One region of the Massilia genomosp. 1 genome, then DNA from elsewhere that is predicted to be linked to it. Evidence: riboswitches for the same ligand, from Rfam matches in the RefSeq annotation. Region 1 holds a riboswitch; each other region holds the start of a gene.
What was found. Region 1 has a riboswitch for cobalamin ahead of F1735_RS29105 (TonB-dependent receptor). Riboswitches for the same ligand answer to the same signal wherever they lie in the genome.

Region 1 (4,888 bases):
TGCGCGCCAGCTCGATCAGGGCGAACAGGCGCGCGCTGCGCATCCAGCCGATGACGACGACCGCCGCCTGCGTGAGCAGCAGCGCCCCGGCAAAGCTCAGTGCATCGACGCCCGCCGTGTGGGCGCGCGCCAGCGACAGCAGGGCGGCCAGCGCCAGGCCGACGATGCTGATGCCGATGTAGGAGCCGAGCGCGGCCAGCGGATGGCGCGCCAGCAGCGTGCAGCCCGCCAGCCAGGCCGACCAGGCGGAGCGTTTGCGCGGGTCGTACGCGAGGAACGCGCGGCCGGCGTCGAGCGACGCCGCGGCAAGCCCCATCAGCAGCAGCATGAGCGCTTGCGCCAGCATCATCGGCAGCGCCGCTTCGCCGCGCGCGACGACCTTGGTGGCGCGCATGGCTGCCGCTTCCATGGCGCTCGTGCCGACCATGAACGCCGCGCCCAGCGGCAGCGCGCCCCAGGCCAGCATGCGCAGCATCGGCGCGTAGTAGTCGACGCCGCCGCGCGTGAGCGCCGCAAAGCCGGGCGCCTTGTCGGCCCGCGCCGCCGTCGCCGCCATCCCCGAGAGCATCGGCGAAATCAGCAAGGTGGCGATCAGCGCCATGGCGCCGGCCTGGGTGAACGCCATCTGGTTGCGGCCGTGGATGGCCAGCAGGTCGCTGACGGCGGTCATGTCGAGCGCGCGCGCCAATGTGTGCGCATGCACCGAATAATCGAGGTGCGTCGAGAGCAGGTGCCAGGCCGGCAGCGCCAGGATCAGGGTTGGCGCGAGCATCCACAGGGTCCACAGCAGCAGCAGGCGCCATTGCAGCGCCGCGCGCGCCGCACGCGGGATGGATGCCATCGAAAAGGCGGGCGTCTGCTTCATCACACGGTCGCAATCAGGGAAAAGAGGATGTTGAAAAACGCCGCCACATCGCCGCTCCATCTGCGCGAGGCGCTGCCATCGGGTGCCAGTGTGCGGCTGTCATCGAGTTTGCTGGTGTCGAGGTAGTGCTGGCGCTTGGGATCGAGTTCGGCCGATACCGCCCTGGCCGGCTTGACCCAGTTGAAGGTGCGCCAGCGCTGCTGGTCGTCCCACACCACGGTCTCGCTGCTGCCGTCGGCAAATTTGACCAGCAGGCTTTGCGCCACCGGCACGCCGCGCCGCTGCAAGGTGACGCTGGTGCGCCACGGGCGCGCCGCGCCGGCCTTGGCGGCGACTTCTTCCTCGCTCGAAAAGCGCGAGATGCGGTCGTCCACGCTGGCGGCGGCGTACACCTGCTGTGCGAACGCCGCGTACACGGCGGCGCGCTGGCCGCTTACCTCGGCCAGCGTCTCGCGCAGGTCGGCGATGCTCGGATGGCGGAACTTCCAGCGCTTGTAGTATTCCTTGAAGGCGCGCTCGGTCGCCTCCTTGCCGATGCGCTCTTCCAGGTCGCGCAGCATGGTCGCGCTGCGCACGTACACCGGGCCGATGCCCTGCAAGCGCATGTGGGCGTTCTGCCCGATCGGGTCGGCCGGCTCGTGCCGCGGGGCGTCGTGGCGTTCGACATCGAAGCCCTTGAAACCAGGCGCCAGGCCGAGCGCCTTGAGCCAGCGCGGGCCCAGGTACACCTGCTGGCCGGTCTCGCGCAGCATGCGGTAGTCCCAGTATTCGTTCAGGCCTTCGTCGAGCATCGGCTCCTCGAATTCGTTGGAGGCGACGATGCCGTAAAAGTAGCCGTGGCCGACTTCGTGGATGGTGACGAAATCGAGGTCGAAGGCGCCGGCCGTGCCGGGCGCCACCTTGTCGTGGCCGGTGGCGGTGATGAAGGTCGGATACTCCATGCCGCCGGCGTCGTCGGCGTTGAACGGCGGGATCACGATGGTCAGCGTTTTGTACGGATACGGGCCGAGCGTCTTCGAGAAATAGGTCAGCGCATCGGTGGCGGCCTTGAGCGCCGGCGCGGCGCTGGCCGCACGGTCGGGCGGGAACAGCACCGTCAACGCTACCTGGGCGCTGCCCGGCGCGCTCCAGGTAGCGCGCAGGGGCGGCGCGGTGCGCTTGTCGGCGGTCCAGGCGAAGTCGTGGACGTCGCCCTGCACGTAGTGGTGGGTCAGCATGCCGCCGCGTTCGGCCGGCGCTCCTTGCAGCTCGCCCGTGGCGCCCACCGTATAGCCCTTGGGCGCGGTGAGCTTGACGTCGTAGCGGCCGAAGTCGGCGTAGAACTCGGACTCGTGGTGGTACTCATGCACGTTCCAGCGCGCCCGCGTGGCGCCGCGTTCTCCGGGCAGTTCGAGCACGCCGATCTTGGGGAACCACTGGGCCACCAGATGAAAGCTGCCGAAGTAGCCGGTGTCGCACACCACGCGCGGCAGGCGGGTCAAGAAGGCGATGTCGACACTGGTGGAGGCGCCCGGCGCCACCGGCGCCGGCAGGTCGAAGCGCACCACGGTTTGGTCGCTGGCGGGGCCGTTGTCGGGATGGACAAACGACCAGTCGACCTTGGCCCCGCCCTGGGTCACGCTGCGCAGCGAAATATCGCCCCACTCGCCGGGCCGGATGGTGGCATCGTTGCCGGCCTCGCGCTGCTCGGTGAAGTAGGTGCTGCCCGCGCTCTTGAAGGCGTTCATGTACAGGTGCAGGTAGACGCTGCGCACGGTCTCCTTGCTGCGGTTGCGCCAGGTGAGCTTCTGCTTGCCGTCGATCGTGTGCGCGACCGGGTCGAGGGTCGCTTCGATCTGGTAATCCACCACGCGCTCCGACAGGGTCGGCTCGCTGCCGCTGCGCGGCCCGCCCCACGCGTCCGGGGCGCTCGGCACGTGTACCGCGCCGGCCGACGGCAGGGCGAAGCCGATCCCGACATCGGTCACCGGTTCGGGGATCGGCGTGATGCTGATGTCGGCCTGCGCCAGCAGCTCGGCGCCGGCGACGGCGGCAGCGGCGAGCAGCAGCGCCTTGAGGGCCAGGGTTCGGGTTCGGGCTTGCATGCGTTCTCCTGCGCCGGCGGGGCGCTGATTCGATAAAAAGGTAAATACGGGGTTTGCCGGGCGGCCGGCGCGCCGCACAGCATGCCACAACGCGCGCCGCCACGCAGTCCGGATGGCGACTCCGATTATAATGGCGCAGTTTTGGTGCCCGCCCGCGTCTTCACGCCGGCAGTTAAACGGGAAACACGGAGATAGACTCTTAGTGTGCTGCCCCCGCAACGGTAAGCCAGGCGCGCCATGAGCGCCTTGCCAGCCCGGATACCGGCCAAAACAGGGGGACCCGACGCCGCATCGCGCGTCGGTCCGTGCAATCCGGCTTGCGGGGACGCAGGCCAGGACTCATTTTCTGAAGACGACATCATGATTTTTGCAGTATCGCCGCGCCGCGCGCTCTCTGCCAGGCCGCTTGCGCTGGCTTCCGCCCTGTCCCTGTGTTTTGCCTCCGGCGCCGCGCTGGCGGCCCAGGCCCTGCCTGAAGTAACCATCACCGGTGCGCGCTTCGCCAGCGATCCGGCGCTCGCTCCGATCGGCGCGACCGTCATCAGCGCCGACGACATCCGCCGCGCCGGCGCGGCCGACGTCAACCAGGCCATCCGCAAGATCGGCGGCGTGTACGGCCGCCAGAGCCTGGACGGCTCGCCCGACTTCAGCCTCGATTTGCGCGGCTTCGGCACCAACAGCAGCCAGAACATGGTCGTCACGCTCGACGGCGTGCGCATGTCCGAGAGTCAATTGAGCAATGCGACCCTGTCGTCGATCCCGATCGAGACGGTCGAGCGCATCGACATCATTCGCGGCGGCGCCAGCGTGCTGTATGGCGAAGGCGCCACCGGCGGCGTGATCCGCATCGTCACGAAACGCCCGCAAGCGAACGGCCGGCGCGGCATGCTGCGCGCCGAAATGGGCCAGTTCGGCCTGCGCGACCTGCGCGCCGCCCTGGCCCAGTCGTGGAACGGGTTTGCGCTCGACGCCTCGCTCGGCAGCGCCCGCACCGACAACTACCGCGACCACAACGGCTTCGAGCTCGATACCTTCAGCGGCGGCGCCCAGTGGGCTTACCAGGGCGGCCGCGCCGGCGTGCGTTACGACCGCGCGCGCCAGGAGTCCGACCTGCCGGGCGCCCTGAGCGCGCGCCAGTTCGGCGACAACCCGCGCCAGGCCAATACGCCGGACGATATCGGCGCGCTCGATTCGGACCGCCTGACCGCGTTTGCCGAGCAGCGCATCGGCGCCGTCGACCTGGCCGCCGAGCTGTCGCGCCGCGAGCGCACCGCCCGTTCGACCTATTTCTACACGCTCGAAGGCGCGCGCGTGGCATCGAAGGCGACCTACGGGAGCGTGCAGACGCAATTCTCGCCGCGCGTGCGCCACCTGGCGCAAATGGATGGCATGCTCAACGAACTGGTGGCCGGCGTCGACCTGGTCAAATGGACGCGCGTGACCGAGTCGGATTATTCGAACGCCGATGCGACGCAAAAGTCGAAAGCGCTGTACCTGCGCGATGAACTCACCTTCGGCGGCGCGCACAAGGCCCGCGTGGCTGTGGGGGCGCGCCGCGAGCGCTTCGAGAAGGACGCCACCGATACGCTCGCCTTCGCCAAGCCTTACGACACCAAGCAAACCCTCAACGCATGGGAAGTGCAGGGCAGTGTCGACGTCATGCCGGCCGTACACCTGTACGCCAAGGCCGGGCGCAGCTACCGCGTGGCCAACGTCGACGAAAACGGCTACCGTTCCTCGCCCGGCTTGCTGGCGCCGCAAACCTCGCGCGACCTGGAACTGGGCCTTGTCTATGGCACCGCGAGCCTGGGCGCGAGCGCGCGCATGTTCCGCCACCAGCTGCGCAACGAGATCTTTTACGACCCGAGCGTGAACGGCGGTTACGGCGCCAACACCAACCTCGATCCGACCCAGCGCAAAGGGGTGGAAGTCGATGCCC
Region 2 (4,888 bases), on a different contig from region 1:
CACCTCGACGATGCCTTGCCTGTCGAAATGGCTGACCATGACCTGCATCCATTGCGATTTGTCGGCGCCAAGTGTCCGGTTCCAGTCCAGGCGCTCGTTGAAGGCCGCCAGCCGATCCTTCCGGCACAGTTCCGGGTCCATCACTTTGGCGTAGTTGGCGGCGCTGAGCACCTGGTTCGGCACCCGCGCCGGCCAGAAGGTCGGCAGGTAGGGGTCGTACTGCTCGTCGTAGCCGGACCGGCAACTGGCGGTGTCGGTCTGCCACGGCACCGCCATCCAGCGCGTGACCGAGCCGGGAGACTGCCCATACAAGGGGCCATCGAAGCAACACGCCTCGGCCGGGGTCAAGGTTGTGCCATAGTCCGGCTCGGGATCGTCGGCGGCACGGTGGCGCCACCGGTACGGCTCGCTGTACATCGAGGCGTGGCGCACCGGCCACGTCATCTCGCAGCCGGGATGGAAGGCGTCGCCCAGGCAGAACTCGAGCGCGGCGCGGTCGAGCATGGCCGCCTGTTCCGCAAGCGGCACGCCGGCGATGTCGCGCGTGGCCCCGATAGCGGCGGCGGGATCGTAATCGGCGATGAACTTGCCCTCCGCCCAGCGCGCCAGCATCGCCAGCTGCGTGACGGTCAGCGCAGTCATGGCCCGCGGGATGGGCGGCATCGGCAAGTCCATCGCATCGCCATAGACCCAGGGCCAGGGCTTCATCGACGCATCCTGGTACTGCGGGTTGCGGAACGCGTTGGCGACCGTCCTGCGCAACTGCGCATACGTCTTGCCTCCTTGCGCGAGCTTGCGCAGATAGTCCGGCGCCAGGAAATCCTGCGGCATGCCGTGGCCGAAGCCGGCCGCGAAGCCACCGTTCATCCATTGAAGGTCGGACAGCGCCTTGAAAATCGGCAGCAAGTCGTTCTTGAACGAGGGCTCGACCGGTACCGGCAGTTGCCCGGCCTGGATGGCGACATCGGTCATCACGGCGTACATGGTGCGTACCGATTTTTGTTGCGGCCCGTAGTTCGGCGGCGCCACCACCACCCATGCCGGCGCGACCTGCAAGTCGCGTCCGCCCAGCCGTACGCGCGCGCTGACCGGGCCATCGCCGGTATCGTCGTACCAGCCATCATTGTTGGCGAACGTGACCGGGGCGCTGCCGGTATACGATGCCGACATGCCGTGCCCGCCGAATACCCACAGGCGGCCGCGCGGATCGGTGCGCAACTCGCCCAGCGGCACCGGAATGCCGAAGCAGCTGCCGCCATCGAACTGGTAGCGCTGGCCGGCGGCCGATGGCGCATCGATGCTGCGCGGCCCGGGGCGGATGGCCAAGCTGGCGCGCTCGAGCAGCGCCACCTTGGCATTGCGGCGCGTGGACGGCGTTGCGGTGGCCGCTTCCGGGATGTCGAGTGCGATCTCGAAGTTATACCAGGCCGCCTTGTGATTGGCCAGTTCGACCGTCCATTCAATCTCGACGCCATCCTGCATGGTCAGTTCGCACAGCACCCGCCCTTGCCCGTCGTAGCCATAGATGCGGAACTCGGCCACCTCGCGTTTGAGCGCGCCGGCGCCGTCACGGTAGAAGTTGAGGGGCTTGGGCAAGGGATCGATCACCTGCGGGCCGACGTAGAAGCCATCGTCCTCCCTGGAATTACCCACCCGCGCGATGCCGATCGACGGGTGGATCTTCGCGTACACGACCTGGTCTGCTAGCTTGCTCTCGGTGCTCATGACGGCCCCTTTCAAGGTGTTGGCCTTACTCCTTCAATTGCTGAGCGGGCGGGGATGAGCCCGTCCTCCTGTCACGCACATGCATGGGGATACGCAACGCCGCCCCATCGATCACCTACCCATATTGCCTCACCTGGCAAGCAAATCGCCAGCAAAGTTGACCCCTGTTTTTATTGCGCCACGCGTGACAATGTGTGATCAATACGTCATCGGATGAGCGTATGCTCCCCGGTGGCCGGCACGCCTCGCGCCGCCATATCCTTTACGCATGATTGCGCCATGCTGTTTGGCGAGCCGGACCGTGGCGCATGGAAATGTTGCCAAATGTCTCAGCAGTCCGTATGATTGCCACGTTTTGGTGCTAGCGGCCTTGCTCTGAAGGCCGCAGTTAAACGGGAAACACGCGCTGGTTTCAGCGGCAAACGTGTGCTGTCCCCGCAACGGTAAAGCAGGCGCCGCATGTCGTCCAACGATGCGCGGCCGGTTGTCTTCATGGTCCACTGTGCCGCCGGCATGGGAAGGCGAGGCAATCTGACCTGTTAGCCCGGATACCGGCCAGGACGCATGGAAGCGAAGCGGCCGGGAACTGCCGTGTTTGTGGATCGCACGGCAGCGCGCGCAATGGCGTCGCGCCCGCCCCGCCATCGACTCTCACGCCGGCGTCGGCCGCCGCTTATTTTTTCTCGGCGCACGGGGATGTGCGCCGCACAAAAAACAGGCCGGCCGGTCCGGTCTTTACAGAGAGTACCCGTGAAAAATACCACCCCTGCCCCGTCGCCACGCGGGCTGCGCCGGCTGTCGCCGCTGCTGCTGGCGGCCCTGCCCACCTTCGCCTTCGCCAACGCCGCCGTCGATGGCGATGCGCCTTCTCCGGTCCAGCAAGTGCGCGTGTCCGCCAGCCTGATCCCGCTCGGCGTCGCCGATTCGGCCAACCAGGGCACGGTCACCGCCAGGCAGCTCGAAAACCGTCCCTTGCTGCGCACCGGCGAGCTGCTCGAAGCGGTGCCCGGCCTGATCGTGACCCAGCACGCGGGCGACGGCAAGGCCAATCAATATTTCGCGCGCGGATTCAATCTCGATCACGGCACCGATTTCCGCACCAGCGTGATGGGGATGCCGGTCAACCTGCCGACCAACGCGCACGGCCAGGGCTATTCGGACCTGAACTTCCTGATTCCAGAGCTGCTCAGCACCATCGAGTACAAAAAAGGCACTTACTATGCCGAGGAAGGCGACTTTTCGGTCGCCGGCGCGGCCGCGTTCGACTACGTGCGGCAGATGGAGCAAGGCTTGCTGAGCGTGGAGGCGGGCCAGCATCGCTTCCAGCGCGTGCTGGTGGCCAACTCGACCGCGCTGGCCGGCGGCGCGCTGCTGTACGCGCTCGAACGCGCGGGCCAGGATGGTCCCTGGGAGACGCCGGAACGCTACAAGCGCGTCAACGGCGTGCTGTCGTACCACCGCTCGGCCGGCGATGACGAGATCCGGGTGACGGCGATGGCGCTGCGTTCGTCCTGGACCTCGACCGACCAGGTGCCGCAGCGCGCGCTGGCCGCCGGCCTGATCGGCCGCTACGGCACCCTGGCCCCGACCGACGGCGGCCAGACCGCGCGCTACAGCGTCTCCGGCGAGTGGAGCCGCCAGTACGGCGACGGCGCCAGCAAGGTCAATGCCTACCTCATCGCCTCGCGGCTCGACCTGTTCAGCGACTTTACCTATATGCTCGGCGACCCCGGGCACGGCGACCAGTTCCACCAGGCTGAAAACCGCCGCATTCTCGGCTTGAACGCGGCGCGCACATGGCGCCACGCGCTCGGGCCTTTCGCTTCCGAGACCGCGCTCGGCGTTCAGCTGCGCGCGGATCGCCTGGCGCCGGTCGGCCTGTATCTGAGCCAGGCGCGCCAGCGCCTGTCGACGGTGCGCGAAGACGACGTCAAGGAGCGCAGCGGCGCGCTGTATCTGTCCAACAGCACCGTCTGGGCGCCCTGGCTGCGCACTGTCGCCGGCTTGCGCGCCGACCGTTACACGTTCGACGTGGACAGCGACACGCCCGCCAACTCCGGCAAGGTCGATGCGCGCATCACCAGTCCCAAGTTCACCGCCATTTTCACGGCGGGCAAACATGCGGAGATCTACCTGAACTGGGGACAAGGCTTTCACAGCAACGACGCGCGCGGCGTCACCGGCAGCGTCGATCCGACAACCGGCCTGGCGGTCGATGCCGACGGTGCCGCGATCGAGCGCGCCACGCCGCTGGTGCGCGGAACCGGCAAAGAGGCCGGCTTGCGGCTGGCCGGGCTGGTGCCGGGCATGCAGACCACCATCGCCGCCTGGCGGCTCGACCTCGATTCCGAACTGATCTTCATCGGCGACGCCGGCACCACCGAAGCGGGCCGCCCGAGCCGGCGCCACGGCATCGAACTGGCCAATTTTTACACGCCGGCCAAGGACTGGATCATCGACGCCAACCTGGCCTGGTCGCACGCGCGCTTTCGCGACCACGATCCGGCCGGCGCCTTCATTCCCGGTTCGATCAGCCGCACCGCCTCGCTCGGCGTCTCGGGCGTGGCCGGCGCGTGGTCGGGCGGCGTGCGCCTGCGCTATTTTGGCCCGCGTGCATTGCTGGAAGACGACTCCGTGCGTTCGCCGTCGTCCACCTTGCTCAACATGAAGCTCGGCTACAGGCTCACGCCGCGCCTCAAGCTGACCGTCGAAGTGCTCAACCTGCTGGACCGGCGCGTGAGCGACATCGACTACTACTACGAATCGCAATTGCCGGGCGAAGCGGCGCCGGTGGCGGACATCCATACCCATCCGGGCGAAATGCGTACCCTGCGCGCCGGCCTGGCGTGGCGCTTCTGAGCGCGACAATGCGGCACGCGGCGCGCCAGCGATGCGCATGAGCCGCAGGGCGTTTGCCCTGGCAGCCTGGCTGGCCATGCTGGCCGTGCTGCTGGCCGTGCTCGCGCCGGCGCTCTCGCACGCCTTCGGCGGCGACCCCGCGGCGCGGTTCCTGCCGGGCGACATCTGCCGCGCCGGCAGTGTGGCGGCCGCCGGCGGCGCGCCCGCGCCCCCGGCGCACGAAGAACGACGCCAGCACTGCCCGTACTGCCACCACGGCAACGGCGTGCTCCTGTTGCCGCCGGCGCCGCGCGCGCTGGCGCTG
Region 3 (4,888 bases), on a different contig from region 1:
CATGCGCATCGTCGGCAACCTGGAGGGCAATGTCATCGGCTTCGGCGAAATGGGCATCGGGAACACCACCGCCGCCGCCGCGCTGATGCACAAGCTGACCGGCGTGCCGGTGGCCCACTGCGTCGGCGCCGGCACCGGTTTATCAATCGAGGGCGTGCTGCACAAGCAAAGCGTGATCGAGGCGGCCGTGACCCTGCATGGCGACATGAGCGAGCCGCTCGACATCCTGGCCACCTTCGGCGGCTTCGAGATCGCCATGATCGTCGGCGCCATGCTCAAGGCGGCCGAACGGCGCATGGTGCTGCTGATCGATGGCTTCATTGTCAGTAGCGCGCTGCTGGTGGCGGCGCGCATGCAGCCGGCCATCCTCGACTACTGCGTCTTCTCGCACTGCTCGGACGAAGCGGGCCACGCGCGCATGCTCGAACATTTTCACGCCAGGCCGCTCTTGAACCTCGGCCTGCGCCTGGGCGAAGGCACCGGCTGCGCGCTGGCGCTGCCGCTGCTGCACGCGGCCGTCAACTTCCTCGGCGAGATGGCCACCTTCCAGTCGGCGCGCGTCAGCGGCCAGTCGGCGTAAATACAAGCCATGGCCAGCATCGTCCACCAGTGCCGGCTGTTCTTCATCGCGCTGCAGTTCTTCACGCGCGTGCCGATTCCGGGCTGGGTGGGCTTCGATCCATCCTGGCTACACCATGCGTCACGCTATTTTCCGCTGGTCGGGGTGGTGGTGGCCAGCGTGGCGGCGGCGGTGTACGCCGGCGCGGCGGCGCTCTTTCCCGCTCCCGTGGCGGTGATATTGTCGACGGCGGCGGCCATCTACCTGACCGGCGCCTTCCACGAAGACGGCCTGGCCGACATGTGCGACGGTTTCGGCGGCGGCTTGAGCACAGAGCGCGTGCTCGAAATCATGAAGGACTCGCGCATCGGCACCTATGGCGCGGTCGGCATGGGGCTGACGGTGGGCCTCAAGTGCGCCGCGCTGTGGTCCCTGCCCACACCGGCCGTCATGGTCGCGCTGTTCATCGCCCATCCTTTATCGCGCCTTGCGGCGGTGAGCCTGATCTGGGAAATGGACTACGCGCGCGCCGAGGGCAAGGCCAAGCCGATGGCCCAGCATATGAGCCACCGGGAATTCGGCATCGCCTGCGCCTGCGCCGGCGTGCCCGCGCTGGCCCTGGCAACGGCCGGCATGCTGCCCTGGCTCGCCCTGCTCGCCAGCGTGGCCGGCGCCGCGCTGGTGGCGTGCTGGCTGGGCGCCAAGTGCCTGCGCCGCATCGGCGGTTACACCGGCGACTGCCTGGGCGCCGTGCAGCAGGTGGCCGAAGTGGTCATCTACCTGGCGCTGCTGGCGTTTTTCCATCGCGGCGCCTGGCCCTGACATGCGCCTGTATCTGGTGCGCCACCTGGCGCCGCAGGTGGCGCCAGGTGTGTGCTACGGGCGCACCGACCTGACTGTCGATCCTGATCTGCAGGCGCTGGCCCTGCCCGCCCTGCGCGAGCGCCTGCCGGCCGGCGCACCGATGTTCTCGAGCCCCCTGCGGCGCTGCGCCGGATTGGCGCAAGCCTTGGGCGGGGCAGCGGTGCGCTACGACGCGCGCCTGGCCGAACTCGATTTCGGCGACTGGGAAATGCGCCGCTGGGACGACATTGAGCGCGCCGCCATCGACGCCTGGGCCGCCGACATGGCCGGCTACCGCCCCGGTGGGGGCGAAAGCGTGACCGACATGGCGCGCCGCGTGTCGGCGTTTTATGCCGATTGCATGCACTCGCACACGAGCGCCGCCACCGTCATCTGCCACGCCGGCGCCATCCGCCTGCTGCTGGCCCGCGCGCGCGGACTGGAACCCGAGGCCATGGCGCTGGAAGCGGCGCAGCGTCCCCACGCCATCGCCTACGGCGAGACCGTCATCATCGACTGTGTATAATTATCGGGTTTTGGTGCCCGCGCCCATGTCCATGAGCGCAGTTAAACTGGGAAACACGAAGCCTGTGACAGGACAATACAGGCCAACGTGTGCTGCCCCCGCAACGGTAAGCAAATGTCGCTGACATGGCGACGAGCCGCCTCGATTGACCACTGTGCATTTGGCATGGGAAGGTGAGACGGCCGCATTTGCCAGCCCGGATACCGGCCAACACAGGTGGGAACGTGCGACAGTTGCGCGCTCCTTTTCAATCTGGCCAACGGGGACGTCGGCCGGTTGCTCGCAATCGCATTCACTGAAGACTTGTCATGACCTTTCCTGTTGTACGCCACGCGGCCCTGACGTCGCTCGCGCTAGCTTTTACCTCCCCTTGCGCCCTCGCCGACAGCCCCGTCGATTCCGCCAATACTGCCAATACTGCCAATACTGCCGTCATCATCACCGCCGCGCGCGCGCCGCAGCCGTCTTCCGACGTCCTGAGCGACCATGTGCTGATCAGCGCGACCGACATTGCACGCTCCGGCGCCGGCAACGTCGTCGAGCTGCTGCAAAAGCAGCGCGGCATCGAGATCACCCGTAACGGCGGCCCGGGCACCGCATCCCAAGTGTTTATCCGCGGCGGCGACCCCAAGCAGACCGTGGTGCTGGTCGACGGCGTGCGCATCGGCTCGTCCACCAGCGGCATCGCCAACTGGGCCACCCTGCCGCTGGCGAACATCGACCGGGTCGAAATCGTCTACGGCCCGCTGGCCACCATGTACGGCGCCGACGCCATCGGCGGCGTGGTGCAGATCTTCACCCGGCGCGGCGCCGGCCCGGCCGCCGTTAGCGCTTCCGTGGAAGCGGGCAGCGACAAGGCGCGCGCCATGACGTTCGGGGTGGCCGGCGCCAGCGAAGGCGACAACAGCATCAACTATGCCTTCGGTCTGTCGAAAGACAAGGACCAGGGCTTCTCGGCCACCAAGCCGGGCGCCTCGTCGTATAACCAGGACAACGACGGCTACGCGCGCGACAGCGCCAGCGGCCAGTTGGGCATCGTGCTGGCCAAGGGCCACGAAGCGGGCCTGCTGTACCTGCACAGCCACCTGGCGTCGCAGTACGACTCCGGCCCGAACCCGTTCGACGTGCGCAGCGTGCAAAACATGGACAACATCGCCGTCTTTTCCAAACACCAGTTCACCAGCGGCTGGAAAATGAGTCTGCAGGCTTCCGAGGCCGACGACAAATCGGTCAATTTCACCAGCGCCAGCGCCAGCAACCGCATCGACACGCGCGCGCACGCCTACAGCATGCAGCACGACCTCGCCCTTGGAAGCGACCTGCTGCAACTGGTGCTCGAACGGCGCGTGGAGAGCGTGTTCGCCGACACCACGCGCGCCTTGAACACCAGCCGCGCCACCAATTCGGTCGCCGCCGCCTACTCGGCGAAGCGCGGCAACCACCTGGCCAGCGCCAGCGCACGGCGCGATGACAGCACCCAGTACGGCGACAAGACCACCGGCGGCATCGGCTACGGCTACAAGCTTACGCGCGCGCTGCGCGTGAATGCCAGCGCCGGCACCAGTTTCCGCGCACCGACCTTCAACGAACTGTATTACCCAGGCTATGGGGTCGACACCAACAAGCCGGAACAAGGTAAAAACGTCGAAGGCGGCGTGTACTACAACGACGGCACGACTGAAGCGAGCGCGGTCTGGTACCGCAACCGCCTGACCGACCTGCTGGTCAACACCGGCAAATGCCCGGTGCAGCGCGATTCGCACCCGAACGGCTGCGCCTACAATGTCAACCGCGCCACGCTGGAAGGCGTCAGCCTCGGCGCGCGCACCCGCCTGGGCGATGTCGACATGAGCGGCTCGCTCGACTTCCAGGACCCGCGCGACGACACCACCGGCAAAAACCTGCAACGGCGCGCCAAACGCCACGCCAAGTTCGCCGTGGAGTACAACGCGGGCAACCTGATCGCCGGCGTCGGCGTGCAGGTATCCGGCAAGCGCTTCGACGACCTGGCCAACCGCAGCACGCTGCCCGGCTACGGCCTGGTGAACCTGTTTGCCTCGTACCGATTTGCCCACGACTGGTCAGCCGTGCTACGGTTGAACAACGTCGCCGACAAACAATACGAACTGGCGCGCAATTACGCCACTGCGGGCCGCCAGCTGTTTGCCGGCATCGGCTACGGCATCCGTTAAGCACCGTTAAGGACCGTTAAGCACAATTAAGTACCACACAGGAGTCGCATGCATCCGTTCTTTCGCACTATGCGCCACCGGGCCAGCGTCATCATCACGACGCTGACGCTGCTGGCATTGGCAAGCCTGGTCATCGCCGGGATGGTCGGCTCGGTGCCGGTCCCGCTGGCGGAGATGCCGGGCGCGCTCATGGCGCTTGCGAAAGGCGACACCTCGACCCTGGCCGCCACCCTGCTCGACCTGCGCCTGTCGCGCGCACTGGTGGCCTTTGTCACCGGCGGCGCGCTCGCGCTGGCCGGCGTGATGATGCAAGCCTTGCTGCGCAATCCCCTGGCCGAGCCATATGTACTGGGCATCTCGGCCGGCGCCTCGGTCGGCGCGCTGGCCGCGCTGCTGTTCATGTGGGCCATGTGGATGGTCGACCTGGCCGCCTTCGTGGGCGCGGTGGCCGTCTCGATGCTCTTATATATGCTGGCCCGGCGCGACTTGCGCGGCAACGCGGCGGCCGAAGGCGGCTCCTCGCTGCTGCTGCTGACCGGCGCCATTCTCTCCACCTCCTGCATTGCGCTGGTGACCTTGATGCTGTCGATTGCGCCCGAAAGCCGCTTGCGCAGCATGATTTTCTGGATGATCGGCGACATCGCCGGTGCGCCTTTGCGCCCGCTGCCGTGGATCGTGCTGGCCGTGGGCCTCATGTTTGCCCTGCGCAGCGCCCGCTCGCTGAACGTGCTGGCGCTGCACGCGGAAGCCGCCGCCACCCTGGGCATT
Region 4 (4,888 bases), on a different contig from region 1:
GTCGTGTTGATCAATACGTCGATATGCACCCCGCGCGCGTCGCTGAAGTAGCGCAGCGCGTCCGGCAGCGCGCCAGCGCCGCCGGCGCCGCTGCGCAAGGACGACGTAAACACCGGCAGCACGTTCATGCCGCGCTTTTCCAGGGCGCCCAGCAGCGCGTCGATGAAGCGCGTGTTCCCGCTCATCCAATGCGCGCGGTAGAACACAATGCCGGCGCTCGGCGCGCCGGCATTGCGCAGCGCCAGCCAGTCGTCGATGGCGGCGCCCTGCGCCAGGTCGGGATGATAAATGCCGTGTTCCGGCAGCGCCAGCGCGCTTTCGTACCCGAATCCGGTCAGCAGCAGGTGGTCAGACAAATAGCGCAGCAACTGCGCCAGGTTGCCGCTGCCGCCGCAATGGAAGTAGTTCAGTGTCTGTTGCAGCACGTCCGCTGCGACGGTCGATACCGCGGCCAGCTCCGGATCGGGCTCGCCGGTGCCGCTGATGGCGATCAGGTGCTGGCCGGTGCGGCGCGCATGACTGACCAGGTCGGCAAAACCAGGGACGCTGCCGAGTCGTCCGAGGACGCGCAAGATGATGATGCGCGCGCCCTGCACCTCGCGCGTGAGCAGCGCCGTAGCGCCGTCAGCGTCGAGTCCTTGCAGGTTCACGCCCGCCACCGCGCCGAACTCGGGCGGCAACTGGCTTACGGCGTGGTGCAGGACCGTCAGGTCGTTCGATGCGTGGGTAAGCAGCGCGATGGGCCCCGGGCCTTGAGGAAAATCAGGTGTCATTGTCCGCCACGAGTGTGTCGCCTTCGCCGATGCGATGGAAAATCAGGTCGGTCACTTCAGTGCCGCCAATCAGGTGCTCGCTGACGATGCGCGCGGCCGCCGCTTCATCGACGCGCCGGTACCACACGCCTTCGGGATACACCACCACGATCGGCCCTTCATTGCGGCACGCGACCATGCAGTGGGTGCGGGTGCGCTTGACGCACAAGTCCGGGCGCGCATCGATCTCGCGCCCCATATGCTCGAACACGGCCTGCGCCTGCACGCCGTTTTCGGTGCAGCGCGGGCCGACGCACATGAACACGTGCCGGTCGTGGGTGCGCATCGGTCAGCCGAACTTCTTGTAGAAGTAGCCCGACAGCGCGCCCATGGCCAGCCAGAAGGCGGCATTGGCGAGCAAGGTCGCGTACAGGAAGCTGCGTGCCAGCTCGGGCGGCGCACTGCTCGAATGGACCGCCGGCTGCGGCGATCCGACCAGGTGCGGCACGAACAGCAGCAAGGCGCCGGCGATCTTGAGCGGCCAGTTTTTGGCGAAGACCACCAGCGCCAGGCCGCCGGCACTGGCCGCGACGGTGGCGGTCCACCAGAGCTGGCGCGCCAGCAGCGGCGCGGCGACGGTGCCCGGCAGCTCGGGCGGCAAGCCGATCGAGGGCGCGACAAAGAACGCCGTGTAGCCGGCCGCGCCCCACAACAGGCCCGCGCGCCAGCCGCTTGCACGGCCGTGCAGGCTGATGGCCGCCGCCAGCAGCAGCGCAAAACCGACGCCGGCGCTGATATTGGCCAGCGCCGTGTAGAAGGTGCGTTCAAGACCGTCGTCCGGCTGCCAGCCGCCGTGTTCATGCGCGCTTTCGTGGGCACCATTGTCCGCATGCTCGTGCGGCGTGGCGTCGGCGTGACTGTGCGGCGCCGCCACTTCCAGCGCTACGGGCGCGGCGCTTTCGAACACCTCGGCCTGCAGGATGATGGGCGCCACTTGCACCTGTTGCACGCCGGTCAGCAGAAGGCCGGCGAGAATGCCGGCCGCCGCCGCGCTGGCGAGGATGCGGTTAAAGGTGCCCAGGCCCGTTGCGGGCGCGCTGCGAATCAGTGGCATGGAAAGCCGGCCGAGTGGCGGCTGTCGTGCGCCGCGTTGTGCAGCGTTTCCATCGAGGCGAAGCCGGCGCCGAACAGCAGCACGGCGCCAAGGCTGGCGGCGCACATGGCTTGCACGATGCGCTCCTTGATGGCGGTAAACGGGACTTGTTCGTCAAAGGTGGGGGTGACGCTGCGGATCGACGACATGGCATTCCTTCCAAAAGCACTGCGCATAGAGCCAGTCCAATGCAGACGCGCGCGTCTTGCCAAGGCCGGCAACCGGGGGCTTGCAAGGGGAGAAGGAACCTGAGATGGGTGCGGTACGCAGCGATCCACCTGGATCGCCCTCCGCGATACAAACGACTTACCGCTTCGGCTGGTTTCCGGGCTGGCGAGTGGCGGGGCCGAAGCCCACTTCCGGGATATGCGCCTTCCCATGCTTTGCACAGTGGCGTGATGCACATCCTTGACTCGCTTACCGTTGCGGGGGCAGCGCCGGCTTTGCTCCGTGAAGGAGCGCACCGGCTTCCCATTTAATCCGGCAAACGATTGTTTGCCAGAACCAGAAGCTTGACTACCGGCGAAGTATAGGTCTGGACTATATAAATTGCAAGGTTGCGCGCGAGGTGCGCGTCGCAGTGCGTGTCGCAGTGCCTGTATTTACCAGTCGCGCCATTGTTCGGTGATGTCTTGGTCGGCTTGCAGGCCGGCGTCCTTGGCAACCAGGTAGATGATGTCGCACAGTTTTTCGCGCTCTTCGGTCTCGATCACGCCGCCGGCGCGTTCATCGAACTCGTTGAGGGCCACGACGACGCGTTCAACTTCTTTCATGATCGCTGCATGGTCGGCAGGCTTGGGGAGCTTGTCGATGGCGGCGGCGTATGCATCGAGGATATTCGCACACGCGGCGATTTCGGCCTTGCCGTACGGGGGCTCGTTGTCCGGGTCTTCGGCGCAGCGCGCCATATAGGCAGCCATCTCGTCGAGCAGGTCGGCGCGGATTGAGGCGATGTCGGGATTCGGTGGCATGACGCGGCACTCCTGCAAAATTGATGGGGTGCCAATGTAGCATGAAGCGGCGCGCCGCCGCCTTACATTACTCGCTGAATTCGATGTCCATCTGCTTGCCGTCGTAGCAGAACGTCATCTGCTCGCCTTCTTCGTCGCGGATCTCCAGCACACCGCCCGGTTCGACGAAGGGTCCGAGCGTGTCGAACAGGCGAATCAGCCAGTTGGTGATGATCTCGATATCGCCGCCGTCAATCAGCAGCGCGCCTTCCTGGCGCTGGCTGGTGAAGCCGATCGATTCAAGGAAAGCCGGGAAGTCGCGTTCGGCGCGTGCGCGTTCGGCGAAAAAGGAGTCGCATCCTTCGAACGATGTGCGAATCGCGTTGAACGCCTCCGGTTGCCGGGCGTTCCTGATAACGATGCTGGCATCGTAGATCCATGCTGCAGTACTCACTTGCACTCCAATTCGTCATAAGACTGGCGCGGTCGGTACGCAGCCAGGATCGTATTTCCTGACGACAGTTTTACATGCCTTTCAAAAACTGTCAAAGCGCCGATGAAGGGCGTTGTTTTCGGAGCGCAGGTCAAGGAAACACGAACGACTTGACCAAGGTCAGTTCACCCGGCGCGCGCAATGGCACGCGCACCACTTCCTGGCGCTCGTTCGGTGAATTTTCGTTGGTGATGATCGCCACCTGCGCCACCGTCAGGATGCCGCTGTCCTGGCCAGCCCCGTAATAGTTCACATAGACGTGGTAGTTCCCCTTCGGCGGCGCGGCGCTGGAAAAGATCTCCGGGCCATAACCGGTGGTGACGTCGACATCGAGCGCGCCGCCGTTGGGCATGACCCGGTTGCCGTACCACGAGTGGCCGCCGTCGGGCGCGACCACGTGCAGGTCGACATCGGTGCCGTCGCTGTCCCACGACAGCACCACGCGCAGGCGCGACTGGGTTTTGCCGGCGTAGGAATCGAGGAACTGGGTGCGGTTGCGCGCCTTGCCGTCGGGCGAGCGCACTTCCACGCTGTTCGACCCGCGTCCGAAGGCGTACGGGCGCGCGAAGCTGCCGTCTTCCTGCACCGCCATCGGCATCGCCACGCCGTTGACCACCAGGGTGGCCGGCTTGCTCTTGCCCTTGGAGGCGATGCGCCCGCGAATCTCGGCCGTCGGACTCTGCCCCTCCTGCACGCTGACCGACGCCGCCGGATAATTCACATCCTGCGAATACGCCTCTTTGGCGCCCTTGGAATTGCGCCAGCCGCTGTTGGGCGAGTCGATCTTCACCTGGGCCAGGGCGGTGGTGGACAACAGCAGTGCGGATATCAACAGTATTTTCATGATCAGGTGTGGTGGGATTATTGATGCGCTTCCAGGCGCGTATCGACCAGGCGCCGCGCCAGTTGTTCGACCAGGACTTCATCCTGCCCGCTCGGGTGCTTGCGCAGGCCCAGGTGCAGGAACTCGTGTACCAGGGTGATGCGGTCCTCGCGGCTGGCCAGGCCGCGCAGATAGATCCGGTTACGCGACTGCTCCGAATACGGCGCGCCGCGCACCAGGTGGCATACCGCCGGTGGTTCGGCCGGTGTTTCGTAGCCGGCCTGTTTGCGCAGCACGCGCTCCCACTGCGGCAGTTCGCGCGCCAGCCACGCCTGCGCGCCGGGCAGGCGCACGCACTGCTGCGAGTCGCCGCCCGACAGCGTGGTCAGGTCGGCGCCGGGATAGGCCGCAGTCAGGATGGCGTCGAAACGCATTCCCTGCTGCGCCTGCCCCACCGCCTGGCTCCACGCCATGGTGTCCTTCGACGCCGTCTCGGCGTGATAGCGCACGTTCACGCCGGACAGCACCAGCTGGTCGGTCCAGTCGGCGATGGCGCGCGCCGCCACGCTGGCCGGCTGGGGAGCGACGCGCTGCGTAGCGCTGCTGTCGGCGATGCGCTGGCAACCCTCGGCCCACTGCGCGTTCTGCTGCAGATAGGTACGCGCCGCCACCGCCAGCGCCTTGGCCGCCTCCGGCGCGCTGGTACCGCCCTCGCGA

Region 2: it holds a riboswitch for cobalamin, as region 1 does, so the genes downstream of both, F1735_RS17720 (TonB-dependent receptor) here and F1735_RS29105 (TonB-dependent receptor) in region 1, are expected to answer to the same signal.
Region 3: it holds a riboswitch for cobalamin, as region 1 does, so the genes downstream of both, F1735_RS24765 (TonB-dependent receptor plug domain-containing protein) here and F1735_RS29105 (TonB-dependent receptor) in region 1, are expected to answer to the same signal.
Region 4: it holds a riboswitch for cobalamin, as region 1 does, so the genes downstream of both, F1735_RS21430 (CbtB domain-containing protein) here and F1735_RS29105 (TonB-dependent receptor) in region 1, are expected to answer to the same signal.

The regions. Positions count from the first base shown of each region.
Region 1 covers NZ_WHJF01000124.1:8,873-13,760, forward strand. The annotation lists gene F1735_RS29095 (hypothetical protein) at 1-865, opposite strand, end outside; gene F1735_RS29100 (M1 family metallopeptidase) at 865-2,949, opposite strand; cobalamin riboswitch at 3,075-3,233, shown strand; gene F1735_RS29105 (TonB-dependent receptor) at 3,310-4,888, shown strand, end outside.
Region 2 covers NZ_WHJF01000046.1:5,086-9,973, forward strand. The annotation lists gene F1735_RS17715 (LodA/GoxA family CTQ-dependent oxidase) at 1-1,725, opposite strand, end outside; cobalamin riboswitch at 2,065-2,299, shown strand; gene F1735_RS17720 (TonB-dependent receptor) at 2,476-4,584, shown strand; gene F1735_RS17725 (DUF2946 family protein) at 4,622-4,888, shown strand, end outside.
Region 3 covers NZ_WHJF01000084.1:17,916-22,803, reverse strand. The annotation lists gene cobT (nicotinate-nucleotide--dimethylbenzimidazole phosphoribosyltransferase) at 1-580, shown strand, start outside; gene F1735_RS24775 (adenosylcobinamide-GDP ribazoletransferase) at 590-1,381, shown strand; gene F1735_RS24770 (histidine phosphatase family protein) at 1,383-1,928, shown strand; cobalamin riboswitch at 1,923-2,154, shown strand; gene F1735_RS24765 (TonB-dependent receptor plug domain-containing protein) at 2,237-4,120, shown strand; gene F1735_RS24760 (FecCD family ABC transporter permease) at 4,169-4,888, shown strand, end outside.
Region 4 covers NZ_WHJF01000063.1:24,467-29,354, forward strand. The annotation lists gene F1735_RS21415 (cobaltochelatase subunit CobN) at 1-773, opposite strand, end outside; gene F1735_RS21420 ((2Fe-2S) ferredoxin domain-containing protein) at 763-1,098, opposite strand; gene F1735_RS21425 (CbtA family protein) at 1,102-1,866, opposite strand; gene F1735_RS21430 (CbtB domain-containing protein) at 1,857-2,054, opposite strand; cobalamin riboswitch at 2,205-2,429, opposite strand; gene F1735_RS21435 (hypothetical protein) at 2,508-2,876, opposite strand; gene F1735_RS21440 (hypothetical protein) at 2,944-3,309, opposite strand; gene F1735_RS21445 (YfaP family protein) at 3,440-4,192, opposite strand; gene F1735_RS21450 (DUF2300 domain-containing protein) at 4,210-4,888, opposite strand, start outside.